3 regions of the Nonomuraea sp. NPDC049607 genome follow, and region 3 is predicted to be linked to each of the others. Evidence: riboswitches for the same ligand, from Rfam matches in the RefSeq annotation. Region 3 holds a riboswitch; each other region holds the start of a gene.
What was found. A riboswitch is a leader RNA that binds a small molecule or an ion and turns the genes downstream of it on or off. The one in region 3 is predicted to bind thiamine pyrophosphate.
Positions count from the first base shown of each region.

Region 1: linked by a shared signal. The riboswitch ahead of AB0J97_RS21495 (FAD-dependent oxidoreductase) and the one ahead of AB0J97_RS02010 (cytosine permease) in region 3 are both predicted to bind thiamine pyrophosphate.
Region 2: linked by a shared signal. The riboswitch ahead of thiC (phosphomethylpyrimidine synthase ThiC) and the one ahead of AB0J97_RS02010 (cytosine permease) in region 3 are both predicted to bind thiamine pyrophosphate.

Region 1 covers NZ_JBFAOV010000010.1:125,329-135,226, forward strand. The annotation lists gene metF (methylenetetrahydrofolate reductase [NAD(P)H]) at 1-858, opposite strand, end outside; gene AB0J97_RS21475 (polyprenyl synthetase family protein) at 944-2,011, shown strand; gene thiE (thiamine phosphate synthase) at 2,074-2,727, opposite strand; gene AB0J97_RS21485 (Rv2175c family DNA-binding protein) at 2,705-3,079, opposite strand; gene AB0J97_RS21490 (FAD-dependent oxidoreductase) at 3,110-4,279, opposite strand; TPP riboswitch at 4,332-4,448, shown strand; gene AB0J97_RS21495 (FAD-dependent oxidoreductase) at 4,438-6,057, shown strand; gene thiS (sulfur carrier protein ThiS) at 6,054-6,254, shown strand; gene AB0J97_RS21505 (thiazole synthase) at 6,247-7,002, shown strand; gene pknB (Stk1 family PASTA domain-containing Ser/Thr kinase) at 7,171-9,105, shown strand; gene alc (allantoicase) at 9,112-9,898, opposite strand, start outside.
Region 2 covers NZ_JBFAOV010000007.1:270,853-280,750, reverse strand. The annotation lists gene AB0J97_RS17170 (glycoside hydrolase family 95 protein) at 1-1,732, shown strand, start outside; gene AB0J97_RS17165 (class I SAM-dependent methyltransferase) at 1,692-2,312, opposite strand; TPP riboswitch at 2,348-2,460, shown strand; gene thiC (phosphomethylpyrimidine synthase ThiC) at 2,453-3,931, shown strand; gene AB0J97_RS17155 (SDR family oxidoreductase) at 3,942-4,793, opposite strand; gene AB0J97_RS17150 (hypothetical protein) at 4,846-7,230, opposite strand; gene AB0J97_RS17145 (hypothetical protein) at 7,355-7,966, shown strand; gene AB0J97_RS17140 (DUF6493 family protein) at 7,849-8,508, shown strand; gene AB0J97_RS17135 (hypothetical protein) at 8,603-8,947, shown strand; gene AB0J97_RS17130 (HAMP domain-containing sensor histidine kinase) at 8,960-9,898, shown strand, end outside.
Region 3 covers NZ_JBFAOV010000001.1:391,145-401,042, reverse strand. The annotation lists gene AB0J97_RS02035 (LCP family protein) at 14-1,270, shown strand; gene AB0J97_RS02030 (GPP34 family phosphoprotein) at 1,317-1,964, opposite strand; gene AB0J97_RS02025 (TenA family protein) at 1,987-2,592, shown strand; gene AB0J97_RS02020 (DNA-formamidopyrimidine glycosylase family protein) at 2,630-3,508, shown strand; gene AB0J97_RS02015 (rhodanese-like domain-containing protein) at 3,535-3,858, shown strand; TPP riboswitch at 3,910-4,023, shown strand; gene AB0J97_RS02010 (cytosine permease) at 4,014-5,393, shown strand; gene AB0J97_RS02005 (methylated-DNA--[protein]-cysteine S-methyltransferase) at 5,379-5,951, opposite strand; gene AB0J97_RS02000 (PAS domain-containing sensor histidine kinase) at 6,047-7,915, shown strand; gene AB0J97_RS01995 (ATP-binding protein) at 8,067-8,492, shown strand; gene AB0J97_RS01990 (YidC/Oxa1 family membrane protein insertase) at 8,489-9,130, opposite strand; gene AB0J97_RS01985 (DUF6412 domain-containing protein) at 9,203-9,403, opposite strand; gene AB0J97_RS01980 (hypothetical protein) at 9,400-9,573, opposite strand; gene AB0J97_RS01975 (response regulator transcription factor) at 9,668-9,898, shown strand, end outside.

The DNA of each region.
Region 1 (9,898 bases), on a different contig from region 3:
GAACGTGATGAAGTGGATCCCGGGCGCGCCCTCGTCGAGCAGCCGCTGGCACAGCTCCGCGCCGTGCTCGATGCCCAGCGCCCGCACCGCGGCCGGGTCGTCGGCGACCGCCTCGAAGCGGGCCGCCACGTCGGACGGGAACGGCGCCCCCGACAGCTGCTCCGAACGCGCGATCGTGCTCATCTGGGTGACCGGCATGATGCACGGGATGATCGGCGTGTCACAGCCCTGGGCCGCCACCCGGTCGCGCAGCCGCAGGTAGTCGTCGGCCTGGAAGAACATCTGGGTGATCGCGTAGTCGGCGCCCGCGCGGCACTTGCGCACGAAGTAGTCGGTGTCGGACTCGACGGACGGCGATCGCGGATGCTTGTACGGGAACGCCGCCACGCCCACGCAGAACTCACCCGCCTGCCGGATGAGCCGCACCAGCTCCTCGGCGTAGAGCACGCCCTCGGGGTGGCGCACCCACTCGGCGGTCGGGTCGCCGGGCGGATCGCCGCGCACGGCCAGGATGTTGCGCACGCCCGCGTCGGCGAAGCGGCCGACCAGGTGACGCAGCTCACGCAGCGAGTGGTTGACCGCCGTGAAGTGCGCCACAGGGGTGAGCGTGGTGTCGTGGGCCAGGCGCTCGACGATGTCGACCGTGCGGTCGCGGGTCGAGCCGCCGGCGCCGTAGGTCACCGAGACGAACGTGGGCCGCAGCGACTCCAGCTCCCTGATCGCCTTCCAGAGCTGCCGCTCGCCCTCGTCGGTCTTCGGGGGGAAGAACTCGAAGGAGAACGACCGGCCACCGGTGGCGAGCAGCTCGCGGACGGTGGGGACACGATCGGGCAGGACGGAGGGTCGACCAAGCGCCATGCACCAAGCGTACAGGCCGGTGTCCGGGTCGACCGCCCCTAGACCGGGGACCCGAACCCGAGTCCGCGCCCACTAGTCTCAAGGCATGACCACTGACGCCGCGAGCATGGACGCCCTGCGCACCCAGGTGGAGCGCGCCTTGGGGGAGTTCGTCGAACGGCAACTGCCCGCCTCGGGCGACGCCGAACTCGAACCGCTGCGCACCGCCGCGGGCGACCTGCTGGCCGGCGGCAAGCGCCTGCGTCCCGCGTTCTGCTACTGGGGCTGGCGCGGCGCGGGCGGCACCGACGTGCCCGAGATCTTCACCGCCGCCGCGTCGCTGGAGCTGTTGCAGGCCAGCGCGCTCGTGCACGACGACGTGATGGACAAGAGCGACCTGCGCAGGGGCATGCCGGCCGCCCACCGCCGCTTCCAGACCCTGCACGAGAAGGAGGGCTGGCACGGCTCGGCCGACCAGTTCGGCGAGGGCGCCGCGATCCTGCTGGGCAACCTGCTGCTGGTGTGGTCGGGCGAGATGTGGCGCACCAGCGGCCTGCCGCCGGCGTCGCTGGCCGCCGCCCAGCCCGTCCACGACCACATGCGCACCGAGCTGATGTGCGGCCAGTACCTCGACCTGCTGGAGCAGGCCCACGGCGAGAACACCTTCGAGTCGGCGCTGCGGGTGGCGCTGTTCAAGAGCGGCAAGTACTCGGTGGAGCAGCCGCTCCGGCTCGGCCTGGTGCTCGCCGCCGCCGCCCTGGAGCCGTGGATGGACGAGCTGTGCACCGGCTACGGCCGCCGCGTCGGCATCGCCTTCCAGCTCAGGGACGACATCCTCGGCGTGTTCGGCGACCCGGCCCAGACCGGCAAGCCGGCCGGCGACGACCTGCGGGAGGGCAAGCGCACGATGCTGGTGGCCCGTACCCTGGCCGCGGCCACGCCGGAGTCGGCCGCGACGGTGCGCAGGCTGCTCGGCGACCCCGCGCTCGACGAGGACGGGGTGACCACCCTGCGCGAGATCATCACGGACACCGGCGCGCTGCGGGAGTGCGAAGACCTGATCGCCGGCTATCTCGCCGACGCCCTGACCGCGCTCGACGAGGCGCCCGTCACCGCCGAGGCGCGCACGGCGCTGACCGAGCTGGCCATCGCCGCGACGTCCCGCAAGACCTGACCCCGGCACTCTGGCCGGGCACCTGGCCTGGGGCGCCCGTCGAGGACGGGCGCCCGGTCGGTTCAGGGGCTCAGGCGCTTGGCGAACTCGGCCGCCGCCGCCCCCGGGTCCTCCGCGTCGGTGATCGCGCGTACGACCACCACGCGGCTCACGCCGTACGACATGACCTCGTCGAGGTTGGCGAGGTCGATGCCGCCGATCCCGAACCACGGCCGCGGCGATTCCGGGTCCGAGGCCGACCCCAGCGACGCGGCGTGCCGCAGCAGCGCCGGGCCGGGCGCGTGGCGGCCCGGCTTGGTCGGCGTGGGCCAGATCGGGCCGCAGCAGAAGTAGTCGACGCCCTCCTCCACGGCCGCGGCGGACGCCTCGGCGATGGAGTGGGTGGACCGGCCGATGACGATGTCGTCGCCGAGTATCTCTCGCGCGACCGTCACGGGAAGGTCGTCCTGCCCCAGGTGGAGCACGTCGGGCCGGGCGGCGTAGGCGATGTCCGCCCGGTCGTTGACGGCCAGCAGCTTGCCGTGCCGGTCGCAGGCGTCGCGGAAGACTTCCAGGAGCGCGAGTTCTTCGCGTGCCTCCAGGCCCTTCTCCCGCAGCTGGATGATGTCCACGCCGCCGGCCAGCACCGCATCGAGGAACTCTGCCAGGTCGTCGCGGTCGCGGCGGCCGTCGGTGCAGAGATAGAGGCGGGCCTCAGAAACCGAGGGCCTGGGCACGCCGCTTGACCTCCGTGTGACGGCCGGCCTTGATCGCCTCGATGGGCGACCCCGGCAGGGACTCGTCTGGGGTGAAGAGCCAGCGCAGCGACTCCACGTCGTCGTAGCCGGCGTCGAGCAACACGGTCAGTGTGCCGGGCAGGCCCTTCATCACGTCCTTCCCGTCGAGGAACACCGCGGGCACCTGCGGCCCGCCGCCGCCGCGGCGTACGCCGAGCAGCTTGTGGTCCTTGAGGAGTTGCTTGGCCCGCCCGATCGAAAGGTCGAGGCGTGAGGCCACTTCGGGGAGAGTGAGCCACTCGTCGACGAGCTGGTCGGTCTCCCGGTCGATCTGTGCAACAGAAAGCGTCACGAAACCACAACTACCACATGCCGTCCTTGCTCAAACAACACAATCCCGTAGGGGGACCTCTGGATCTACCAGGCGTTCTGTGTCGAGGCGGTGACCGCCTTCGATGATCCTACGGCCCTGCACGTAGTCCCGGGGCCGGTCGACGGCGAGCACAGCGGCGAGGGTGTCGCCCGAGGTCAGCCAGACGGCCGACCACTTGCCCTCGGGCTCGCCCCGGTAGACCAGGCGGTCGCCGGAGGGATGGTGGCCGATGTACTGGACCATGTGACCGAACTGCTCGGACCAGAAGTAGGGCGCCGGATCGTAGACGGCCTCCTCGCCCAGCAGGGTCGCGGCGGCGACCTCGGGCGAGCCGAGCGCGGTGTCCCAGTGCTCGACGCGGAGCCGGGTGCCGTAGCGGCGCGACCACCAGGCGGCGCAGTCGCCGGCCGCGACCACACCCGGCATGGACGTGCGCAGGTGCTCGTCGGTGACGACGCCGTTGTGCAGGTCGATGTCGGAACCGGCCAGCCATTCGATGGCGGGCCGCACGCCGATGCCGGTGACGACCACGTGGGCCTGGACGAACTCGCCGCCCACCAGCCGTACGCCGCCCTCGTCCACCTCGTCGACCATGGTGTTCAGGCGCAGGTCGATGCCGTCGTACCAGTGCAGGGTGCGGGCGCCGATCTCCGGGCCCACGGCGTTGGCCAGCGGGGTGGGGCCGGCCTCGATCACGGTCACCGTGCAACCGGCCTTGCGGGCGGCGGTGGCGACCTCGGCGCCGATCCAGCCCGCGCCGATGATCGCGACGTGCGCCCCGGCCACCAGCCCGGCGCGCAGCTCGTGGGCGTCGTCGAGGGTGCGCAGGACGTGCTGGGGGCCGTCGCCGGGCACGGTGATCGGCTCGGCGCCGGTGGCGATCACCAGGCCGTCATGGCCGAGCTCGCCCTCGGTCGTCTCCAGGACGCCCCGGCGAAGAGCCTTGGCGGTGACGCCGGGCCAGAAGTCGATCTCCAGCGCATCGAGGTCGGCCTCCAGGAAGCTGGAGTCGGCGGCGCCCGACAGGACGGCCTTGGACAGAGGCGGGCGGTCGTAGGGCCGATGGCGCTCCTGGCCGATCAGCGTGATCCGTCCGGTGAAGCCGCGCCCGCGCAGCGCCTCGGCGCTCCGCAGCCCGGCCAGGCCCGCTCCCACCACTACGACATGGTTCACGTTCATGACCATAACGGGGGCCGTGCCGGCGCGTCGCACCGAGGCCGTAGGCTGGGAGGGCAAGACGCGCGGGAGTCCGGCCGTCACCGGGCTGAGAGGAAGGCTTGAACGGGCCTTCGACCGCAAGACACCTGATCCGGATCATGCCGGCGAAGGGAGCGCGGATGAATGTGATCGTGGGCGGCGGGGTCGTCGGGTTGTCGATCGCCTGGCGGCTGGCCCGTGCGGGGTCGCCCGTCACGGTGGTCGACCCGGCCCCGGGCCGCGGGGCCTCCTACGCGGCGGCCGGGATGCTCGCCCCCGTCAGCGAGGTCGCCTACACCGAGGAGCCGCTGCTGCGGCTGGGGGCCGCGTCGCTGAGCCGGTGGCCGTCCTTCGCGGCCGAGCTGGCCGCCGACGCGGGGCTGGACGACGGGTCCGCCGCGGGCTTCGCCACAGGGCCCGCCGGTGGGACCGGCTCGGGCTTCGGCGCGGGGTTCGGCGGTGGCACCGGCTCGGGCTTCGGCGCGGGGTTCGGCAGTGAGACCGGCTCGGGGACCGGCGCGGGGTTCGGCAGTGAGACCGGCTCGGGGTTCGGCGGCGGGTTCGGGCGGGTGGCCGGGGAGGCGGGGTCGATGGAGGCCGCGCGCCGGGGACTCGACCTGCGCGCCGACGGCACGCTCGACGTCGCCTTCGGGGCCGACGACCTCGCGGCGCTCGACGACCTGGCGGCGTTCATGGACAAGCTGGGGCTCCGGGTGGAGCGGCTGACCGGGCGCGAGTGCCGCCGCCTGGAGCCCATGCTGGCCCCGTCGGTGCGCGGCGGGCTGCTGGCCCCCGGCGACGCCTGGGTCGACCCGCGCCGCGTCACGGCGGCGCTGCTGGCCGCGCTCGACCGGCTGGGCGTGCCCCTGGTGCGGGCGCGGGCGACCGGGCTGCTGCGCGACGGCGACACTGGGAGCGGCGTTGGCACCGGGGCCGCGGCGGGTGCCGTGATCGGTGTGCGCCTCGAACCCGACCCGGGTCAGCCTGGCGCCGCCGTGCGGGAGATCGCGGCCGATCGCGTGGTGCTGGCCGCCGGGGCGTGGAGCGGAGAGCTGGCCGGCGTGCCGGTACGGCCGATCAAGGGACAGATCATGCGGTTGCGCTCGCCGCAGCCGCTGCTCGGGCGGTGCGTACGCGGGATGGTGCACGGCGCCCCCGTCTACCTCGTCCCCAGGGGCGACGGCGAGCTGGTGCTCGGGGCCACGCAGGAGGAGCTGGGGTTCGACACCCGGGTGACCGCCGGCGGGCTCTACGAGCTGCTGCGGGACGCCAGGGAGCTGGTGCCGGGCGTCACCGAGCTGGAGGTCGCCGACGTGGTCGCCGGGCTGCGGCCGGGCACCCCCGACAACCTGCCGATCATCGGGCCGGGCGAGGCTCCCGGGCTGGTGCTGGCGACCGGCCACCACCGGGGCGGGGTCCTGCTGGCCCCCCTCACGGCGGCCCTGGTCACAGCAACCCTCACGACACCTGCCGGGGCGACGCCGTCCCCTGCGACCCCCACCACGGTGACGCCGCCCTCAGGGGCAGCCCCCAAGGGGCCAACGCCCTCAGGGGCGGCGTCTTCAGGGGCGGCAGCGTCCCGAGGGACAGCGTCTCCAGGTGGGCCCGCGTCCTCAGGGGCGGCGTCTTCAGGGGCGGCCGCGTCCTCAGGGGTGGCGTCACGCGGGGCGGGGTCGTTGCCGGGTGTGGGGATTCTGACGGGTGAGGAGGGCGAGCTGGCCGCGCTGTGCTCGCCCGCGAGATTTCGGGATATTTCATGATTGTGACGATCAACGGCGCCGCGCACGAGGTGGCCGACGGCACCACCGTGGCCCAGGCCGTACGGACGCTGACCACCGCCACCACCGGGGTCGCGGTGGCCGTGAACGACGAGGTGGTGACGCGCAGCTCGTGGGAGACGACGGCGCTCGGCGACCGCGACCGCGTCGAGGTGCTGACGGCGGTGCAGGGTGGATGAGCTGATCATCGCCGGGGAGAAGTTCTCCTCCCGGCTCATCATGGGCACCGGCGGCGCGCCCTCCCTGGAGGTGCTCGACCAGGCGCTGGCCGCCTCGGGCACCGAGCTGACCACGGTGGCCATGCGGCGGCTCGACCCCGGCGCCCGCGGCTCGGTCCTCGACGTGCTGCGCCGCCGCGACATCAAGGTGCTGCCCAACACCGCGGGCTGCTTCACCGCGGGCGAGGCCGTCCTGACGGCCCGGCTGGCCCGCGAGGCCCTGGGGACGAACTGGGTCAAGCTAGAGGTCATCTCCGACGAGCGCACGCTGCTGCCCGACCCGATCGAGACGTTCGACGCGGCCGAGCGGCTGGTGGCCGACGGGTTCGTGGTGCTGCCGTACATCGGCGACGACCCGGCGCTGGCGCGGCGGCTGGAGCAGGTTGGCTGCGCGGCCGTGATGCCCCTGGGCGCGCCGATCGGGTCGGGCCTCGGCATCAGGAACCCGCACAACATCGAGCTCATCGTGGAGGCCGCCGCGGTTCCGGTGATCCTCGACGCGGGCATCGGCACGGCCAGCGACGCCGCCCTGGCCATGGAGCTGGGCTGCGACGCGGTGCTGCTGGCCACGGCGGTGACCCGCGCGCAGCGGCCCGAGCTCATGGCCTCGGCGATGAGGGCGGCCGTGGCGGCGGGGCGCCAGGCGCGGCAGGCGGGCAGGATCCCGCGCCGCCGCTACGCGGAGGCGTCCTCGCCGACGACCCCGTAGGGGCCCGCCGGAAGTTCGCCGCGTAGGATCCCCCTCAGATCCCTCGGAGGGCTCGGCTCGCGCCGGGTCCTCCCGCCGGTCGGGGCCGCTCTCCTGGGAACGTCTCCGCATCGGTTTCGGGCGCGCGGGCCCTGCCGGTGCCAAAACGCCCGTAAACTCAGGGGGGTGGTGGATAAGACGACTGCGGACCCCCTGGTCGGGCGGCTCCTCGATGGGCGCTACCGCATCGAGAGCCGGATCGCCCGGGGCGGTATGGCGACCGTCTACCTGGCGCTCGACGTCCGGCTGGACCGCACTGTCGCGCTGAAGGTCATGCACTCCTCGCTCGCCGAGGACCCGGCCTTCGTCCGCAGGTTCATCGGTGAGGCCAAGTCGGTCGCGAGTCTGTCCCACCCCAACGTGGTGCACGTCTTCGACCAGGGCACCGACACCGACGTCGTCTACCTGTCGATGGAGTACGTGCCGGGCCGCACGCTCCGCGACATCCTGCGCGAGCGCGGCAGGCTGCCCGCCCGCGAGGCACTGGAGATCATGATCCCGGTGCTCGCCGCCCTGGGCGCGGCCCACCAGGCCGGGATGGTCCACCGCGACGTGAAGCCCGAGAACGTGCTGATGACCGACGACGGCCGGGTCAAGGTCGTCGACTTCGGGCTGGCCAGGGCCATCGAGGCGACCAACCAGACCCGTACCGGCGTGATGATCGGCACGATCGGCTACATGTCGCCCGAGCAGGTCACCACCGGCGGCGCCGACGTGCGCAGCGACGTCTACGCCGCGGGCATCATGCTGTTCGAGCTGGTGACCGGGCAGCAGCCCTACGACGGCGAGACGCCGATGTCGGTGGCCTACCGGCACGTCCACGACACGGTGCCGCCGCCGTCGGCGCTGGTGCCCGAGGTGCCGCCGCTGATCGACACGCTCGTCGCGCACGCCACGGCCCGCGAGCCGCACGACCGCCCCAACGACGCCACGGCGATGCTCGTCCAGGCGGTCGAGGCCCATCGCATGTTGCCCCGGCTGAGCACCCCGCCGGCCATGACGGCGGTGTTCAACCAGTCGATCCCGCCGCGTCCGAGCGGCGCGGGCGCCCCGTCGATGCCGATGGCCGCGCCCGCCCACACGCTGATCCAGCCGCGCGCCGAGATGGCGCCGCCGGTGCCGCCGGTGTCGCCGCCGCCGTCCACGCGCTCGTTCAAGCCCAACTGGTTCCTGGTCACCCTCGCCGCGGTCATGGTGGTCGCGGTGGCGGTGACCGGCTGGTACTTCTCCCAGACCAAGATGGTGCCGGTGCCCGACCTGGTCGGCCAGAACATGGTGGTCGCCGAGCGGACCGCCACGAGCAAGGGCTTCAAGATCCACAAGGTCGCGGGCGAGTACGACGAGGACACCGCCGAGGGGCTGGTGCTGCGTACCGACCCCGAGGGCAAGACCGAGCTGGAGAGCGGCGGCACGATCACGCTGGTGCCCTCGCTCGGCCCCAAGCGGGTGATCGTCCCCAGCGTCAAGGGGCTGACCAGCGACGAGGCCCGCGTCAAGATCGCCGAGGCCGGGCTCACCGTGGGCAGCGTCAAGCGCCTGCCCAGCGCCGAGGTCGAGCGGAACAAGGTGATCCGCAGCTCCCCCGAGGCGGGCGAGAAGGTCAAGGAGGGCGCGAAGGTCGGCATCTTCGTGAGCGCCGGCATGGTGATGCCCGACGTGACCGGCATGCCGAAGGACGAGGCCGCCGCCTACCTGGGCGGCCAGGGCTTCCAGGTGCAGGTCAACGAGGTCGACGACGACGCCGAGCCCTGCACGGTCATCGCCCAGGCGCCCAAGGCCAAGTCCGAGGTCGACAAGGGCACGCCCGCCATGATCACGGTGGCGCGCTGCCAGACCGACTTCTGGGACTGGTTCAAGGGCGACAACGAGGCCCGCGACGACCAGGACTTCCGCCTGGTGCCCGCGGTCATCGGCAAGAACGTCAAGGACGCCAAGTCGGAGCTGGAGTCGCTGGGCTTCCACGTCCGGGTCAGCCGGCTGGCCAACGGCGGCGTCGTCCAGTACCAGCGGCCGTTACCGAACAGCGAGCGACCGCCCGGCGCCACCGTCTACCTCTGGCAGTAGCCCTCCTCAGGCCAGGTGGCCGTGCAGGCGGACCCTGGCCAGCCCGCCGTCCGGGTAGATGTCGACCCGGACGTGGGTGACCGGTTCGGAGTGGTCGAGGCGGAAGCGGTGGGGCAGGTCGGGCTGCAACCGGGTCTTGGGCAGCAGCCCGATCTCACGTCCGCCGGACAGCCCGGTGAGCGCCACGTGGCCGGGGGCATTGAAGATCAGGTTCGTGGTGTCGATCTCGGCCAGGCGCACCAGGCCCGGCCCGGCCAGGCGGATCAGCAGCCAGTCGTTGCCCGGCTCCCGGCGGCGCGCGGTCTCCCAGCCCTCGGCCTGATGCCGGGCCAGCCCGGGAGCGATGACATTGTTGGGCGCGGAGTAGAACGCATCAGAACAGGCGGTGACCAGGCCGCCGTTCTGCAGCGCGGCCAGGTCGAGGCTCAGGCCGTCGTAGACCGACAGGTCGGGGCGTACCTCGCCGTGCACGCGCAGGCGGGCGATGCCGCCGTCGGGGTACATGTTCAGCCGTACGTGGGTGTACCGGGTGTCGTCGCCGGTGACCTCGACGTGATGCTCGGCGTCGCCCTTGAGCCCCGTCCTGGGGACGATCTCCGTCCAGTCGGCGGCGGCCAGCTCGGCCGCTGAGGGATGGCCGGGCACGGCGGCGGCCTCGACCGACGCGTGCGGCGGGTAGTTGCCCTTGAACCAGGCCGTGTCGATCACCACACCGCGGATCACCCCCGGCAGGCCCAGCCGCACCAGCGCCCAGTCATGGCCGGGCGTGCGACGGCGGCGGGTCTCCCACCCG
Region 2 (9,898 bases), on a different contig from region 3:
GGGGCGGGTGGGGTTCACGTTACGGTTCGGCACAGCGCACCCAGGCGGGGAGGAAGTGACCGCCGAGGCGGGACGGCTGCGCGTCCGGGGCGTGCTGGCCGACAACGGCCTGGTGTACGAGGGCCAGGTCCAGGTGCTGACCGAGGGCGGCACCCGTACGGACGAGGGCGGCCGCGTCGTCGTGACCGGCGCCGACAGCGCGGTGTTCGTGTTCTCGGCGGGCACCGACCACGCGCCCGTCCATCCCGGTTACCGGGGCCCGGACCCGGCGGCGCGGGTCACGGCGGCCGTGGACGCGGCGGCGCGCCGGCCGTACGGGGAGCTGCGGGCCGAGCACGAGGCCGACCACCGGGCGCTGTTCGGCCGGGTCCGCCTGGACCTTGGCCAGATCATGCCCGACCTGCCGACCGACCGCCTGCTGGCCGGCTACGGAGGGGTCGCGAGCCCGTCCGACAAGGCGCTGGAGACGCTGTACTTCCAGTACGGCCGGTACCTGCTGATCGCCTCCTCCCGCCCCGGCTCACTGCCGGCCAACCTCCAGGGGGTGTGGAACGCGTCCAACTCGCCGCCCTGGGAGTCCGACTACCACACCAACATCAACCTCCAGATGAACTACTGGGCCGCCGAGCCGGCGAACCTGGCCGAGACGGCGGTGCCGTACCAGGAGTTCGTGGCGGGGCTGCGCGCGCCCGGACGCGAGACCGCCAGGTCGATCTTCGGCACCGAGGGGTGGGTGGTGCACTCCAACACCAACCCGTTCGGGTTCACGGGGGTGCACGACTGGCCCACGTCGTTCTGGATGCCGGACGCGGCCGGCTGGCTGGTGCGCCAGCTCTACGAGCGTTACCTGTTCGACGGCGACGAGGGTTACCTGCGCGGGCACGCCTACCCGGCGATGCGCGAGGCCGCCGAGTTCTGGCTGGCCAACCTGCGTCCCGACGTGCGCGACAGCAGCCTGGTCGTCTCGCCCGCCTACTCGCCCGAGCACGGCGACTTCACCGCGGGCGCGGCCATGCCGCAGCAGATCGTCCGGGACCTGTTCGCCTGCACGGCCGAGGCCGCGCGGACGCTCGGCGTGGACGCCGAGTTCGCCGGACGGCTGCGCGCGGCGGCCGACCGGCTCGATCCCGGGCTGCGCGTCGGCTCCTGGGGGCAGCTCCAGGAATGGAAGGCCGACCTCGACGACCCCGCCGACCGGCACCGGCACGTCTCCCAGCTCTACGCCCTGCACCCCGGCACGCAGCTCACCGCTCCCGAGCACTTGGCGGCGGCGCGCACGACCCTCGAAGCCCGCGGCGACGGAGGCACGGGCTGGAGCATGGCCTGGAAGGTCAACTTCTGGGCCCGGCTCAAGGACGGCGACCGCGCGCTGAGCATGCTGAGCGGGCAATTGCGGTCCAGCACGCTGCCGAACCTGTGGGACACGCATCCGCCGTTCCAGATCGACGGGAACCTCGGCTCGACCGCAGGGGTGGCCGAGATGCTGCTCCAGAGCCACGCCGGCGTCGTCGAGCTGCTGCCCGCGCTGCCGTCCGCCTGGCGCGCGGGCTCCTTCGACGGGCTGCGCGCCCGCGGCGGCTTCACGGTGGGGGTGACCTGGACGGACGGCGTGCCGGCCGAGGTCAGGCTGACGTCGGCGCGCGGCGGGACCGCCCGGCTGCGCGGCCCCGGGTTCGCGCTCGACCTGGAGACTAGGGCAGGGGAGAGCTACGCGCTGTCGCCAGCACGCTGAACCAGGTGCGGTGGGTCACGCTCGACTCGTGCCAGGCGACCGCGAACCCGGCCGAGTCCAGCGCCGTGAGCAGGTCGCCGGCGTCGCGATGGACGAACCAGCGCTCGTACTCGGTCCGGTAGGGCACCGGCTCCCACCCCTCGCTGTCGCCCAGGGCGGTGGTCAGCGCGAGCACCCCGCCGGGGCGCAGTGTCGCGTGCCAGGCGCGCAACGTCGACTCGGTCTGCTCGGACGGCACGTGCACGAGGGCCGCGGCCGACCAGATGCCGTCCAGGGACGCGGGCGCCAGCGGCGGGTGCCGCAGATCGCCCAGGACGGTGGGAACGCCTCGCCCGGCGGCGAGAGCGGCCATCCCGATCGACAGGTCCACGCCCACGGTGGACAGGCCGCGTCCGGTGAACCAGGCCGACTCGCGCCCGGGACCGCACCCCAGGTCGGCGACCGTGGCTCCGGCGGGAAGGGATGAGGCGAACCGTTCGCGGAAGGCCGCGAACGAAGGAAGAGGGGCGGCGAACCGCTCGTCGAACTGGTTCGCGATGACGTCGTAGGTGGCGGTCGTGTGCGCAATGGGATCAGACATCCCCTTGATCCTGCCACGCGCGAGGTTATGATCGCGGTGACCAACGCGGGAGCCCGGTGTGGACCGGGCTGAGAGGACGGCTGCCAGCCGCCGACCGCCAGAACCTGCTCCGGATAATGCCGGCGAAGGGAGTTTGCGCGATGAGCGACGCGCGCTTTTCCAAGATCCACATCGGTGACCTCCAGGTGCCCATGCGCGAGGTCAGGCTGTCGAACGGCACGTCGGTGCGGCTCTACGACACCTCAGGGCCGTCGCGTACCGACCGCTCGGCGTGGGGGTCCCCGGTCACCCAGCTCGGCGCCGCGCGGCGCGGGGTGGTCACCAAGGAGATGGAGTTCGTGGCCGTCCGGGAGGGCATGGCGCCCGAGTTCGTACGGCAGGAGGTCGCGGCCGGCCGGGCGGTCATCCCCGCCAACGTCAACCATCCCGAGTCCGAGCCGATGGCCATCGGCAGGAACTTCCTGGTCAAGATCAACGCCAACATCGGCAACTCAGCCGTCACCTCCTCGATCGAGGAGGAGGTCGAGAAGATGACCTGGGCCACCCGCTGGGGCGCCGACACGGTCATGGACCTGTCCACCGGGCCGAACATCCACGAGACCCGCGAGCAGATCATCCGCAGCTCGCCCGTACCGGTCGGGACCGTGCCGATCTATCAGGCGCTGGAGAAGGTGGGCGGGCGTCCGGAGGCGCTGTCGTGGGAGGTCTACCGCGACACCCTGATCGAGCAGTGCGAGCAGGGCGTCGACTACGTGACGGTGCACGCGGGCGTGCGGCTGGCGCACGTGCCGCTGACCGTCCGCCGCAGGACCGGGATCGTCTCGCGGGGCGGTGCGATCATGGCCGCCTGGTGCCTGGCCCACCACCGCGAGAGCTTCCTGTACGAGCACTTCGACGAGATGTGCGCCCTGCTGGCCCGCTACGACGTGACGTTCTCGCTGGGCGACGGCCTGCGCCCGGGGTCGATCGCGGACGCCAACGACGAGGCCCAGTTCGCCGAGCTGCGCACCCTGGGCGAGCTGACCAAGGTCGCGCACGCGCACGACGTGCAGGTGATGATCGAGGGCCCCGGCCACGTGCCCATGCACAAGATCAAGGAGAACGTCGACCTGCAGCGCGAGCTCTGCGACGACGTGCCGTTCTACACCCTCGGCCCGCTCGTCACCGACATCGCACCCGGCTACGACCACATCACCTCGGGCATCGGCGCCGCCATGATCGCCTGGTACGGCACCGCCATGCTCTGCTACGTCACCCCCAAGGAGCACCTGGGCCTGCCGAACCGGGACGACGTCAAGACCGGCGTGATCACGTACAAGATCGCGGCGCACGCGGCGGACCTGGCCAAGGGCCACCCGCAGGCCCAGGCGTGGGACGACGCGCTCTCGGACGCCCGGTTCGAGTTCCGCTGGGAGGACCAGTTCGACCTGTCGCTCGACCCGGACACCGCCCGCGCCTTCCACGACGAGACCCTGCCCGCCGCGCCCGCCAAGACCGCGCACTTCTGCTCGATGTGCGGCCCGAAGTTCTGCTCGATGAAGCTCAGCCACGAGGTACGGGCGGGCATGGCCGACAAGGCGGCCGAGTTCACCCGGAAGGGCGGCACGATCTACCTGTAGCCCGCTGCGGTCAGCCGGGCAGCGTCTCGCCGCCGATCGGGGCCAGCACCTCACCCGTGTAGTACGAGGACAGCCGGTCGGCGGCGAAGAACACGTACGAAGGGGCGATCTCGTCGGGGTCGGCGGCCCGCTTCATGGGCACCTGCGCGCCGAACGTCTCCACCTTCTCCTCCGGCATCGTGGCCGGGATCAGCGGCGTCCAGACCGGGCCGGGGGCGACGGCGTTGATCCTGATGCCGCGTTCGACCAGATTCTGGGCCATGGAGTAGGTGAAGGCGTTGATCGCGCCCTTCGTCGCGGCGTAGTCGATCAGATTCCTGTTGCCGCGCAGGCCGTTGATCGAGGAGGTGTTCACGATCGCGCAGCCCTCCCGCAGGTGCGGCAGCGCGGCCTTGGTGACGCGGTAGTAGCTGTGGATGTTGACCGCGAACGTGTGCTCCCACTGCTCGTCCGGGAGCTCCTCCAGGGAGTCCACCGGCGCCTGGTAGGCCACGTTGTTGACCAGCACGTCGAGGCCGCCGAGCTCGGCGACGGCCTGCTCCACGACCGCCACGCAGTGGTCGCGGTCGGCCAGGTCGCCGGGCAGTAGGACGCAGCGCCGCCCCTCCCGCTCGACCAGGCCGCGGGTGTGGTTGGCGTCGTCGTGCTCGTCGAGGTAGGCGATGGCGACGTCCGCGCCCTCCTTGGCGAACGCGACCGCCACCGCCCGGCCGATGCCCGAGTCACCACCGGTGATCAGCGTCCTCTTGCCCGCCAGCAGGTTCCTGCCCTCGTAGCCGCGCATCTCGTCGCGCGGCTCGGGGGACATGTCGCCCGTACGGCCCGGGTACGGCTGGCTCTGCGGTGGTGGTGTGTCTGACATGTCCGGCGGTCTTCCCCCGGCGGGGTATCGGTAACGTCACGGCTTGCCCAGGTCAGCCCTTTCTGAAGTCCTGAACCTCCTTCCACACCCGTTTGTGCTCGATCAGCCTGGTGTCGAAGACCTTCGTCCTGGCCTCCTTGGCGTACGTGGCCAGTTCGCCGCTCTTGGCGCGCTTGAGGAAGTCGGCCTGCTCCTTGAGCTGGGTGCGGACGGTCTCGACGGCGGTGGACAGCGTGTCGTCGTCCTCCCAGCGGTCCAGGTCGGCGGCGAGCAGGTCGCGCTCGGCCAGCAGCTTGTCCGCGACCGACTTCGCGTTCTTGACCAGTTCCTCCTGCTTGTGGTCGGCGGCCAGCTTCATCGCCGTCCGGTCGAACGTGATGTCCACCCCGCCGTCCTTCTTCTCCGCGTGGCCGCCGCGGTCGCCCTCGTTGACCGTCGCGAACGGCATGAGGTTGCGGAACGACAGGTAGGCCATCGCGGCCGTGGGCGCGTCGGAGGCGTTCAGCACCGCGGCGGCCTCGTCGAACATGCTCGCGAGCTGGCGTCCCTCGATCTGTTCGACGGGCAGCAGCGCGGCCAGCTCCATGATCCGCGACTGGAGGTCCTTGCGCACGGCCTCCTTCAGCGCCCTGACCGCCTGGGGGCCGGTGGTGGCGTCCGAGACGAGGTGGTTGGCGTGCTGTGTCTCGATCGCCCAGGCGGTGGTGTGGCAGCCCATCCCGGCGACGCCCGGCGGGGCGGGCGCGCGCCCGTTGATGACCAGGGACTCCTTCAGCGACGAGTCGAAGTCCACCACCAGGTTCGTGTCGGCGGCCTCCGACGCCCAGGTGGTGCGCTTCGGCTCGACGGTGATCGGCGGCTGGTCGGCCAGCCGCGCCGTGATGCTCTCGATCAGCGGCGGGAGCGCGTCCGGGACCGCCCTCTTGGGGAACAGCTCCGGGTACTCCTTGCGCAGCGCGCCCTCGAACTGCTTGACCATCATCTCCGCGGCCGCCCGGCCGAGCTTGCCGTCCACCGGCTCGGGCAGCCCGGCCGCGGTCACCGCGTGCGGGTAGGCGGCGGCCATCACCCGCAGGTGCCTGTCCAAGAGGTCGGACAGGACGACGACCGCGTACTCCGGCGCGCCGTCGCCGATCTTCTTCAGGTCCGTGGCGACCTGGCCGGCCTCGGCGAGGATGCGGGCGTTCCTGGCCGACGAGATCGCCTCCTTGGCGCTCTCCGCCCGGCGCGCGGTGTGCGGCTGCTGGAGCCGGGTGCGCGCGTCCTCCGCCTTGGCCCTGAGCGCGCCGGCCGCGCGGTGCATGCCCTGGTAGATCCCGGGTGCCTTCTGCACGTCCTCGATCCGGTCGAGGAGGGCCGGGATGCCCTGCAACGCCGTGACCCGGTCCTTGTTGGTGGCGACCGCCGTCAGCGCCTTGTCCAGCTCGGTGTTGATCGACTGGAGCTCGGCGTACTGCTTGGCCACGTCCCCGTAGGACTGCGGGTTGAGCGCGTACTCGACGTACGACTCGCGCATCGACGCGTCGAACGCGAACATCTTCCACAGAGCCGTCCTCATCTCGTTCTGCTCGGACTGGCGGGGTTTGGGGGCGCCCGTGCCCTTCTCGGCGGCCAGCTTCGCCGCCTTGACCTCGTACGCCAGCAGAGCCCCCCGGTACGTGCCCTCACCCGACCCCGTCGAGCCCCTGGCCGAGGCGGGCGGGACCGTGCTGAACGGCAGGTGGTTCAGGAAGTTCAGATGCTGGGCCACCGCCGTGGCCAGCGCCTGGGCCGCCTTGCTCTCGTTCTTCTCGCTCAGGGCCAGGGCGCACTGCTCGGCGACCAGGCGGGCAGAGTTCTCCAGAGGCCCGACCCGGCTGGTCGCGTCGTCGGCGTCGACCGCCTCCAGGCGCATCAGCAGGTCGCGTGCCGTGCCGTCCGGGTCGCTCACCTGGGCCTGCGCCGCGGCCTGCATCGACAGCAGCGCCGTGGCCGCCTCCTTGACGGTCAGGCCGTACAGCGAGGCGCGTACCGAGTCCACGACCCCCTGCCACGAGGTCGTGTGGTCGCCCATGCGATTGCCGAAGGGGGAGGGCGTGCGCTGGAGCCGGCTGATGAGCACTCCGGCGATCTTCTTCGGTCCCGCGTCACCCCGCAGGTCCACCAGGGGGCGCAGGTGCACGACGGCGCCCGCCGGGAGGTCGTGCTCCCGTGCCGCGAACGTGACCGCGCCCCAGACCTCGCTGCGCGGCTTGGAGATGGCGATGGTGCGCGGGCGCGTGTCGGTCTCCATGGCCTCGCCTCGGTCCAGGGACAGGACCGGCGCGCTCTTCCGCTTCTCCAGCCGGACGACGGGCGTGACCTCCTCCTCGGAGTCACCCTTGTTCTTCTTGCGTAAGTTCGTCTTGCTGCTCTCCGACTTCGTGCCGCCCTGCCCCTTGGACCGCTTCCGCTTCATCCCCACCCCTCCCCGTGCCACCGTCAGCCCGATGCTCCTCCTCGGGACGCCCCAACGGCAGTGCCCTGACCTCATCCGGCCACGTCCGGCGGATCTGTCGTAGGTGATCAATAGACTCGCCCGCGTGCCGACCGCCTGGGACGAGATCCGCGACCTCATCGACGCGCGCCACACCGACACGCTCGTCTCCCGCCTGCTCACCCTCGACGCCGACGAGCGCAAGCTCGTCGCCGGATCACTCCGCGAGCACGTCGCCCTCCGGCGCGACGACCTCGCCGACCCCGATTGGGAGGAGATCGGCGAGGTCGGCTGGACACCGCCCGCCGAGCTGCTGCGCCTGGCCGGGGCGGCCACCCTCGGCGCCGTCGGCGCCGTGGCCGCCTGGGTCAACCGCCGCGACCTCCAGTCCTGGTACGGCTTCTCCGCCCGTCCCCACTTCGGTGCCCCCGGGCCGATGGTGCGGCTGTTCGGTCACCGTCCCGCCGCCTGGCAGGCCGACCTCGCCGTACGCCTGGCCGCCAGGCTGCGCGGCCCCGCCGACCCGGGAGCCCCGCTGGCCCTGGCCATGCTCCGGCACACCCGGGCCGAGCCGCCCGCGCACGATCCCCTGGTGCTGGCCTGGATCTCCGACGGCGCGTTACGCCCCGCCGACCCGCTCTTCCCCGCCCTCCTGCCCAGGATCTTCGAGGCGGAAGGGGCCGGGCGGCTCCTGCGCGAGGCCGTACCGACCCGCTGATCCGCGCGGCCGACCGCGGGGTCCTGCTCGACGGCTGCGTACGCCGCTTCCTGCGCGGCGGGCCGCTCCACGACCTGCGCTTCTTCGTCCGGCTCCACAAAGCCCTCGACCCGGCCGCCGACGAGGTCGTTGCGCGCCGCCTCGACTACCTGCGCCTGCTGCCCGCCGCTCCCGGCCTGGTGGCCGAGCTGGCGCTGAGACGCGTCCGTCACCTGGACCACCCCGACCCCGCCGACGTGGTGGAGGCCGTGGAGGGGCTGGTGTTCCGCGCCGAGGTCAAGCTCGCCCGCGCCGGGCTGAGCTGGCTCGACGAGACCGTACGCGCGTCGCCCGCCCTGGCCGACGACCTGGCGGGGGCGTTGGTCCTGGGATTCCAGCACGCGTCGTACGAGGTGCAGGGGAGGGCGGCGCAGCTCGTGCTCAAACATCGGGCGCGGTTCGGGGGCGAGGCGGGCGGACGCATCCGCGACGGCCTGCCCGCCCTTCCCCAGTCCCTCGTGGCCCGCCTGAACCCTCACCTCGTGAGCGATCCAGCCCGCTGACCGACCGGCCGGTGTCAAAGGCGAGCCCGAGGGATGAGAGGTTCCTCATCCGGGGCTCAGAGTGGTCTCCTCGGACGGGCGCACGCTCAACCTCATGAAACGCGTGATGCTCATTCTCGTGGCGCTGACGGCGGCGGGCTTCCTCTCGGCCGGATGGGTGCGGGCGGCCGACGACGGGCCCGATCTGGGCGACTCCGTCACGGTCTCGTCCTCGCCGGGGACGTCGGTCGACGACGTACGGCCGGTCACGTCGCCGGGAACCGAGGCGGAACCCGTCAAGCCGCCCGCGCCGAAGCCCGGAGGCGGCGATGATGATGGCGACGACGACCCCCATCGCGCCTGGGCCGACGAAGACGAAGACGACGACGATGACGACGACGATGACGACGCTCACGAAAGCGGCGACGACGATGATGATGATGACGACGAAGACGACTGAGCGGGGGGTCGGATGCGGGTGAGCGCCCGCGCCCGGATCGTGGGCTGGATGCTCGCCGTGGTCGGCCTGGCCCTGGCGGTCTCGATCTTCGCGACCTGGACCGTCCTGCTCGCCCGCCTCGACGACCGGATGAACCTGGAGTTCACCAACGAGGCCGAGAAGCTGCGCCGGTACGCCGCCACCGCCCACGATCCCCGCACCGGCCGGCCGGTCTCCGACGTGCGGGAACTGCTCACCGGCTACCTGGCGATCAACTCGCCCGACCGATGGGAGACCTTCTTCAGCATGGTGGACGGCAGGGCCGACCGGATCACCGCCGTCACGCCCCCGGCCCGGCTCGACACGGACGAGAAGCTGGTCAAGGTCCTGGCCGCGGCCACCAGACCGGCCTACGGCGACACCGAGAGCGTCGAGGGCACGGTCAGGTACGCCGTCATCCCGGTCAGGGTGGCGGCCGACCCCCGTCCCGGCCATTTCGTCGCCGCCGTCTTCTACGACCGCCACCGGGGCGAGATCGTGGACGCGGTCGGTGTGCTCGGACTGTCGGCGCTGGCCGCGCTGGCCCTGGCGGGGGCGGCGGGATGGTTCGTGGCGGGGCGGGTGCTGGCCCCGGTGCGGCTGGTGAGCCAGACGGCCGAGCAGATCAGCGACTCGGCCGACCTCACGCGCCGGCTCAAGGTCAGCGGTGACGACGACGTGGCCGCGCTGGCCGCCACGTTCAACCACATGCTCGACCGTTTGGAACGTTCCTTCGCCGTGCAGCGCACGTTCGTGGACGACGCGGGGCACGAGCTGCGTACCCCCATCACGGTCATCCGGGGGCATCTGGAGCTGATGGGGGACGATCCGGCCGAGCGGGCGGAGACGCTGGCCCTGGTCACCGACGAGCTGGACCGCATGAACCGGATCGTGGACGACCTGCTCACGTTGGCCAAGGCCGAGCAGCCCGGG
Region 3 (9,898 bases):
GGAAGAAGGCGAAGTGTCTGAGGACGACCGTACGCGGGCCATGCGCTCGCCGGGCGACGGCCGCCCGCTGCCACCGAGGCCCGGCGACGGTCCCCGCTCCGGTGGCGCACCCGCCCACCAGGTTCCGCCGGGCGTGCCGAACGCGCCCACCCACAAGCTGCCCGCCTACTCCGACGAGCAGCAGTCCCCGCCGCCTCCCAGTTCGGGCGGCAAGGTCTACGGGCGGGAGCGCGCCGGGAACAGCCCGGTCAAACCGCTCAGGTCGTCGGACGAGCCCGCGCCGGAGGGGCCGCGCGGACCCAGAAGGCCACGGGTGCGCGGCAGGACCGTGCTGAAGATCGTCGCCGGCCTGGTCGCGCTGCTCCTGGTGGCGGCCGTGGGCCTGTTCTTCTGGGTCGACTCCAGACTGGCGGGCATCGACGGCGTGCTCGACGAGTACGAGGGCCGTCCCGCCGACACACCCGGCACCAACTGGCTGCTGGTCGGCTCCGACAGCCGCAAGGGCCTGACCGCGGCCCAGCGCAAGAAGCTGGCCACCGGGCGCGCGGTCGGGCAGCGCACCGACTCGATGATGCTGCTGCACATCTCCGACAACGGCGACAAGCCCACCCTGGTCAGCCTGCCGCGCGACTCGGCCGTGACCATCCCGGGGCGGGGGCGCGACAAGCTCAACGCGGCGTACGCGTCCGGCGGGCCGAAGCTGCTGGTGCGCACGGTCGAGACCGTCACCGGCGTGCACGTCGACAACTACATGGAGATCGGCTTCGCCGGGTTCGTGGGCATCGTGGACGCCGTCGGCGGCGTCGAGATCAACGTCCGGGCCGACGTCGACGACCCCAAGGCCGGGCTCAAGCTGAAGAAGGGCAAGCAGGTGCTCAACGGCTCCCAGGCCCTCGGCTACGTGCGCACCCGCAAGGGCGGCGCGCTGCCGGACTTCGAGCGCACCAAGCGGCAGCGGCAGTTCCTCGGCGCGGTGGTGAAGAAGGCCGCCAGCCCCGGTGTGCTGATCAACCCGTTCACGTCGATCCCGCTGGCCATGAGCGCCACGGACGCCGTCGAGGTGGACTCGAGCACGGGCGCGTTCGACATGCTCTCGCTGGGGCTGGCCATGGGCGACAGCCCGGTCACGACCGTGGTGCCGTTCGGCGGGAACGAGATCGTCGCGGGCGGCGGCGCGGCGGTCAAGTGGGACCGGCTCAAGGCGCTGGCCCTCTTCGACGCCCTGAAGGCCGACAAGCCGGTGCCGAAGGAGATCGTGGACGCGGGCTGACCCGTCCCCTGAGGCGCGCTCCCGGCGCGCCTCACAGGACTGCGGATCAGCTCGTGGCGGCGACGGTCGCGGCGGTGGTGGTGGTGAGGATGACGGCCGCCGTGATGGCGCTGATCGTCTTGGCGACCGCCTGGCCGGCCCACTCGCCCTCGGCGATCTCCTTGACGCGCCCGCGGTCGGCGCCGGGGAACGCCTTGAGGTCGAGCTTCGCCGCGTACATGATCGCGATCAGGGTGGCCGTGCGCTGGTCGGGCTCGGCGCCGGCGAGGACGGCCGTCACGCGTTCGCGCACGTCGGCCTCCACCTGAGGGTCGGACTCCGGCCAGCGGGTGGTCGGGAAGATCCCCAGGACCTTCCTGCGCTCCTCGGCCAGCACGCCCGACTCGGCGAGCCTGGTGAGCAGCCGCCAGCGCAGCTTGCCCGACTGCAACCGCTGCACCCACCACGCGGGCTTCCTGGCCTTGCCGTCCTCGGCCATGCGTGCGAGGGCGGCGTCGAGCTCCTCGTCGCCCAGCGGGGCCGGGTCCTTGACCGTCACCTTGTCGTCGGCCAGTTCCACGCGGCCCGCGGCGGCCAGCTCGGCGAGGATCGCGCCGCCGAGCGCGGGGTCGAGCTGGATGCCCCCGATGAGCTGCCTGCCTTCCTCCTCGCTGTAGGCGAGCAGGAGGAGTTCTTCGGCGATCGTCACGGTCATGCCTCGACACTAACCTCCCAGCATGAGCATCTCGGAAAAACTTCACGCGATCGGACGTCCGCTGCTCCAGGCGCAGCTCGACCATCCCACGGTGGCCGGGATCGGGCGTGGCGACCTGCCGGAGCCGGTCTTCCGGTCCTGGCTGGAGCAGGACTACCTGTACCTGCTCGACTACGTGCGGGTGTTCTCCAGGCTGGCCTGGCAGGCGCCGGACGGGCATCTGGGGGACCTGGTGGATCTGGCGCACGCGACGTACCACGACGAGTTGCGCCTGCATCGGTCGTTGTCGGCGGAGTTCGGGGCCGACCTGGACAACGCGGTGAAGGGGCCGGCGTGTGTGGCGTACACGGCGTTCCTGTTGGAGGCGGCGGGGTCTTATGGGGAGGGGCTGGCCGCGCTTTATCCGTGCATGTGGGGATATTCGAGTCTTGGGAAGATCCTTGCGGAGAACCCGCCCGCCGAGCCGCGTTACCGGGCCTGGGTGGACACGTACGCCGATCCCGGTTTCGCGGCGCTGACCGTACGGATCGGGCAGATGATCGACGAGGCCGACCCCGACCCCGTACGGGCGGAGGCGCTGTTCGCCGAGGGCATGGCCCACGAACTCGCCTTCTGGGACGTGCCGTAGTCGCGTGACGGCCCGGCGCGCGCCATACCCTGGTGGCATGCCGGAACTTCCCGAAGTGGAGTCGCTCACCCACTTCCTGCGCGAGCGGGCGGTCGGCCGTTCGATCGCGGGCGTGGACGTCGTCGCCTTCCAGGCGCTCAAGACGTTCGACCCGCCGGTCACCGCGCTCGGCGGGCTCACCGTCACGGGCGTGTCGAGGCACGGCAAGTTCCTCGACCTCGACTGCGACGGCCTGCACCTGATCATCCACCTGGCCCGCGCCGGCTGGCTGCGCTGGCGTGACGACCTGTCCGGCGCGCGGCCGGTGCGGCCGGGCAAGGGGCCGCTGGCCGTACGCGTACGGCTGGCGCCCGACGACGACGGCCTGGCCCCCGGGTTCGAGCTGACCGAGGCCGGCACGCAGAAGCGGCTGGCCGTCTACGTCACCGACAAGCCGGAGGACGTCCCGGGCGTCGCCGCCCTGGGCCCCGACCCGCTCGACGACGCCTTCACCGTCGAGGCGCTCAAGCGCATCGTGGGCGGCAACCGTGCCCAGATCAAGGGCCTGCTGCGCGACCAGAAGGTGATCGCCGGCATCGGCAACGCCTACTCCGACGAGGTACTGCACGCCGCCAGGATGTCGCCGTTCAAGATCGCGGCGACGCTGACCGACGCGCAGATCGCCGACCTGCACGAGGCCATCGTGACGACGTTGCACGACGCCGTCGAGCGGGCGCACGGGCTGGCGGCCAAGGACCTCAAGGCGGAGAAGAAGTCCGGGCTGCGCGTGCACAACCGGGCGGGCCAGCCGTGCGACGTGTGCGGCGACACGATCCGCGAGGTGTCGTTCGCCGACTCCTCGCTCCAGTACTGCCCGACCTGCCAGACGGGCGGCAGGCCGCTGGCCGACCGGCGGATGTCGCGCCTGCTCAAGTAGGGTCCCGGGCGCGGGATGATGGAAGCATGACCGTTCCAGAGATCGAGGCCACCGCCGTTCCCGACGACGCCTACCTGCTCGACGTCCGCGAACAGGACGAATGGCTCGCCGGCCACGCCCCCGAGGCCGTGCACATCCCCATGTCGCAGATCCAGGGCCGCGTCGAGGAGGTGCCCGCCGACCGCACCGTCTACGTGGTGTGCCGGGTGGGCGGCCGGTCGATGCAGGTCACGGCGTGGCTCAACCAGCTCGGGCGCGACGCCGTCAACGTGGGCGGCGGCATGCAGTCGTGGGAGTTCGCCCGCCGTCCGATGGTCAGCGAGACCGGACAGCAGCCGTTCGTGGCCTGAATGCCCCACTGTGGCGGTTCTGCCGCCATTGAGGCATGATGAGGGCGCCAACTGCATAGTCGCGGGAGCTCGGGGTGCCGGGCTGAGAGGGCAGCAACACAGCCGCTGCCGACCGCCTGAACCTGTCCGGGTAATGCCGGCGTAGGGAGTGTGCGATGACGCATGTCGTCGACGAAGTACCGCTGACCCTTGACGGCGCGCCCCCCAAGACCCTCGGCGTCCTCGACCAGGGCGCGCTCTGGGCCAACCTCGGCGTCAGCCTCCTCGGTTTCTCCGGGGCGCTCATCCTGATCGACCCGCTGGGCGGCGCGCCGCTCAGCCTCGTGGCCGCGCTCACGGCCGCCGTGGTCGGCAGCCTCATCGGCACCGCCATGGTGGGCCTGTCGGCCATTCCCGGCACGCAGACCGGGCGGCCGGCGATGGTGCTGCTGCGCGGGCTGTTCGGGGCGAAGATGTCGTACGTCCCGTCCGTGCTGAACATCGTGCAGATGCTCGGCTGGGGGGCCTTCGAGCTCTGGGTGATCGCCAAGGCCGCGAACGCCATCTTCGGGGACGTCCCGTACCAAATGTGGGTCGTGGTGGCGGGCGTGCTGACCACCGCGCTGGCCGTCTGGCCGCTCGGGTCGATCAGGCTGCTGCGCCGGTACGTGACCATCGGCGTGATCGTGTCGCTGATCTGGTTCACCGTGTCGTTCCTGGGCGAGGCGCCGACGTACACGGGCGGGTCGTGGACGGCCTTCGCCCCGGCCGTCGACTACGTGATCGCCCTGTCGGTGTCGTGGGTGCCGATGGCCGCCGACTTCGCCAGGCACTCGCGCTCCAGCCGGGCCGCCTTCACCGGCGTCGTCGGCGGCTACACCGTCGCCCAGGTGGCCTGCCTGGCCCTCGGCGTGTACGCGGTGGCCATCGCGGGCGCCCAGGCGGTCCAGGCCGACGGCATGGTCGTGTTCCAGCCGTTCGTCGTGGCGCCGCTGGGCGCGCTGTTCTTCGGCATCCTGGTGCTGCGCGAGACCGACCAGTCCTTCGCCAACGTCTACTCCACCACCGTCTCGCTCCAGAACCTCATGCCGAAGGTCGACCGGCGGGTCGTCTCCACCGCGATCGGCGTGCTCACCACCGCGATCGCCCTGGTCGTGGACGTCACCTCCTACGGCGCGTTCCTCGGCGTGATCGGCGCGGTGTTCGTGCCGATGTTCGCGGTGCTGGCCGTCGACTACTTCGTGCTCGGCGGCGCCGCCCGCTGGAACACCGCCGAGGACGCGCCTTCGCGCTGGCTGATGCTGCTGCCGTGGGCGCTCGGCTTCGCCGCCTACTGGTTCACCACCTCGACGCCCACCGTCGCCGGCTGGGACGACTTCTGGGCGGCCGCCCGCGACGCGGTCGGCTTCACACGGGAGACGTGGATGAACGGCGCGCTCGGCGGCGCGCTCGTCGCCGCCCTGGTGACCCTGCTGATCGGTGGGCTGACCGGTGGGCTGACCGGTGGGCTGACCGGTGGGCTCACCAGGGGCCTGCGCCGGTCAGCGGGCCGTTGAGACGCGGCGCTCGACGTTGAGCAGGTGCTGCTTGGCGGCCACGCCTCCGGCGTAGTCGCCGAGCTCGCCGTCCTCACGGACCACCCGATGGGAGGGCACGATCACGCAGACGGGGTTGGCGCCGACCGCGTTGCCGACCGCGCGCAGCGCGCGCGGCCGTCCGATGCTCGCGCCGATCTCCTCGTACGTCGTGGTCGTGCCGTAGGGGACGGCCATGGTCTTCTGCAGCACGCTACGGGCGAACGGCGTGGCCAGCGCGAGGTCGACCGGCGTGGCGAACGTGCGCAGCCGCCCGGAGAAGTACGCGTCGAGCTCCCGGCGCACCGGGTCGAGACGGCGGGCGTCGGGCCCGATGAACGTGCCGACCTCCTTGGCCACCCGCTCGTACACGACGTTCTCGGACTCGAAACTGCAGGCCGCGATGCCTTTCCCGGTGACCGCCAGGACCAGCCTGCCCACGGCGCCGTCGTAGGTGCCGAACGCGATGTGCGGCGGGCCCTCGCCCTTGTAGGTGTTGGAGGTCACTCTCAGCAGGGCATCGAGGTCGCTGCTCGACATGCCTCTCACCCGTTTCAGCCACCGGAATCTTCGTGAGCGCAGCGTATCGGACGGATCGCCCGTCAGACCCACCACGCCACGTGCACTATGGAGGTGTGGGGGACACATGGGTCGGCAGTGACGAGGAGATCGCTCGCGCTGTGCTCGCCGGTTCCCCCAACGCCGTGGTGGCGCTCGACCGCGACCAGAGCGTGCTGGTCTGGAACGCGGCGGCCGAGCAGCTGTTCGGCTGGACGGCCGCCGAGATGCTGGGGCGCCGGGCGCCGATCGTCCCCGACGAGCTGACCGCCGAGCACAACGCGGTGCTGGAGCGCGTACGGACCGGGGGGCAGGTGTCGTTGCGCACCAAGCGCGTCCACAAGGACGGCGGCGCGCTCGACCTGCGGGTGGACATCAACGCCCTGCGCCTGGGCAACTCCGTGGTCGGCTACGTCTGCGTCCACCATCCCGCCCGGGCCGACGAGGTGGCCGGGCTGCGCATGGAACGCCGGGCCAGGCTGGTGCGCCGGCTCACCGACGTGGTCGGCGACATCAACTCCGAGCTGGAGCTGCCGGCCGTGCTCGACCGGATCTCGGCCAGCCTGACCGAGCTGACGGGCGCGGACGCGGGCGGCTTCGTGCTGATCGAGGGGGAGCGGCTGCGGCTGGTCAGCACATACCGGCTGCCGGAGACGCTCAGGGGCACCACCACCGGCCTGCGGACGAGCCTGGTGGACAAGCTCTTACGCACGGGCAAGACCGTGATGCTGGAGTCCCACGGGCTCGACGACCTGGTGTGGGCCAGGCTCAACGGGCTGCACACGATCGCGCTCGGCCTGGCCGCGGTCGGCGGACGCCCCTACGGCGCCCTCTACGCGCTGTTCGCCGGGGCCGCCCCCGGGCACCTGGAGCTGGAGCTCCTCGAACTGCTGGCCGGGCACGCCGGCATCGCGGTCGGCAACGCGGTGGCCTACCAGGAGGCGGTACGGCAGCGGGCGCACGAGCGGGCCGTGTTCGACGCCAGCGCCGACGGCATCGCCGTGCTGGACGACGCCGGCCGGGTCGTGCGCTGGAACCCCGCCGCGGCCGAGCTGACCGCCTTCCCGGCCGACGTCGTGATCGGCGGGCCGCCGCCGTTCCCGCTGCCCAGCCCCGGGGAGAAGCTGACGTTCCAGATGGAGAACGGCCGGTGGCTGGACGTGGTGAGCGCGAAGATCGAGGAGACCGGCGAGGTCGTCATCGACTTCCGCGACGTCACCCAGGCCAAGGAGCTGGAGGAGGCCAAGGACCTCTTCCTGGCCACGACCAGCCACGAGCTGCGTACGCCGATCACGATCGTGCGGGGGTTCGCCAGCACGCTCGACGCGCGCTGGGACAAGATGAGCGACTCCGAACGGCGCTCGGCCGTGCACACGATCGCCGAGCGGGCCGGCTCGCTGGGTCAGCTCATGGACCATCTCCTGCTGGGGGCCAGGGCGGGCGCGGACGAGCTGGCGGTGCGGATCGAGGCGTTCGACCTCGCCGCCCGCATCCACGCGGCCACGCTCGGCCTTCCCGTGTTGTCCGACCGCCACCGCGTCGAGGTCCGCATCCCGGACGGATTGCCCCCGGTGCTGGGCGACGCCCTGGCAACCGACATCGTTTTGGGGCAATTGCTGGAGAACGCGTTTAAATATTCCCCAATGGGTGGATTGATCTGTGTTGAAGCTTGGTCCGAGGGCGACGACGTGGTCGTAGTGGTGGATGACGAGGGGGTCGGAATCTCACCGCCTGACCGCGAACGGATCTTTGAGCGCTTCGTCCAGGTGGACAGCGGGGACCGGAGGCGCTTTGGTGGAGTGGGGCTCGGGCTCTATATCGTGCGCAGTCTGGCCAGGGCGCAGGGGGGAGAAGTGAGTGCTCAACCGAGGTCCGGAGGGGGTACGAGGATGCGGTTGGTGCTGAGGCGCGCTTCCACTATCCGATCCGACACACCGATGCGGTAACGAGGTGGTCACAGTTGAGCTGATCTATCGTCCAATGTGTACAAGCTGTGATCGAGATGCGGTTTCTGCGATTGGCTAACGGGGCATTTCGGTCGTACCGGGGAGTGTTCCCGCGGGGGGCACAGGGAACGGGGAGGTGGGTGTGTCAAGCGTGGTGCTGCTGCCGTACGCGCCGTCCAGCGTCGCCGTCGCCCGCCAGCGTCTGAGCACTGACCTGCAGGATTGTGGGGTCTACACCGCCGCGATCGACGATGCCGTGCTGGTGGTGAGCGAGTTGCTGAGCAACGCGCTGCGGCACGCGCATCCGCTGCCTTCAGGCATGGTGAGGGTCGCCTGGATGCGTAGCGACGATCACATCGAGGTGGCGGTGAGCGACGGGGGTGCGGCGACAGAGCCGCGGGCGGGCCGCCCGACCCTGTCTTCGCTCGGGGGCCGGGGGCTGGGAATCGTCGAATACGTGGCTGAGAGCTGGGGGGTTCGTCACGACGGGGACACGACGACCGTGTGGGCCATCCTGCCCGCACCCAACGGCGCGTCGGTGAACGGGCAGGTCGCGGCCCTGAAGGAGGCCGGTTAGGCGGCCCTGGCCGCGAGCACGGCCCGTTCGGTGACGGCCCAAGCCGTGGAGACCAGGAGGTACAGGCCGCCCGCCAGGGGGAGTACGAGCGCGGCCAGCGCCGAGCCGTACGGAAGCAGCGGCATGACCTTCCGCAGCAGCTCCGGCTGGTCCTCCGAGACCTTGATCGAGCGTGCCGACAGCCATGCCAGCAGCACGAGCCCCGCGATCACGACGACGAAGACCGAAACCGGCCAACTGATCAGACCGAAATTGGCCACCACGCCGGCGATCTGCTGCCCCAGCGGAGCTCCGAACAGCGTGTGCCCGGCCAGCGCGGTCGGATGCGTGGCCACCCTGAACATCAGCCACATGAACGGCAATTGCGCCAGCATCGGCAAGATCCCCGCGAACGGCGACGTGCCTTCCCGGGCGTACAGCGCGGTCAGCTCCTTGGACAACCGCTCGGGATCGCGTCCGTGACGCTTCTGCAGCTCCCGCAGCTCCGGCGCGAGCCGCTGCTTGACCCGGTTGGTACGCGCCTGGCGGACGTTGAGCGGCAGCAGGACCAGGCGTACGGCGAGGGTGAACAGCACGATGGCGAGCGCGGCGTGACCCCCGGACACGCCGATGACGAACGTGACAAGTGAATCGATCATGAGCCCTTCAGACATGACGACGGATCAGGGCTCACGTGTGATGAGCCCCGCTTGACCGGAAGCGGGGCTCGGCTAAGGCGCTCGTGGACGCGGGCGTCCGGCCGCGTCGGGATCGCGCAGCCGCTGGAAGGCCGTGCGGCGCGCGTAGGTCAGCGGGAAGCCGGAGTGCTCACCGCCGAGTGCGGGCAGCAACGTGGCTGCCCACGTGGCCAGCAGGAGGATCGCCATCATGGTGATCCCCACCAGCCACGGATCGAACAGGAACGACGTCACTGTGACGAACGGGACTTACCGACGATGGTGACCGCGATGAAGACGATCAGTGCGACCACACCGACGATCAGGACGAGCTTGAACAGACCTGCCAGCAGGGGCAGAACGAAGGTGAACAGCACGAAGAGACCGAGGATGGCCCCTAAAACGAGCATGACGACTCTACTCATGAGGCCACCGTACGTCCTCCGAGGATGATCCGCGAGGCTTACGAACCTGTGACGTACATGTCCCCTACGTGGGGCTCAGCCGTACGGTGAGACGGTGAACACCCGCATCCTGGTGGTCGACGACGATCCGACCGTGTCCGAGGTCGTGGCGCGCTATCTGGAGCGCGACGGGCACGAGGTCGAGTGCGTGGGCGACGGCGCCGAGGCGTTGCGCAGGGCGCTGGCCGATCCGCCCGACCTCATGGTGCTCGACCTGATGCTGCCCAGGATCGACGGCCTCCAGGTGTGCAGGAAGCTCAGGGAGCGGTGGCCGGTCCCGGTGATC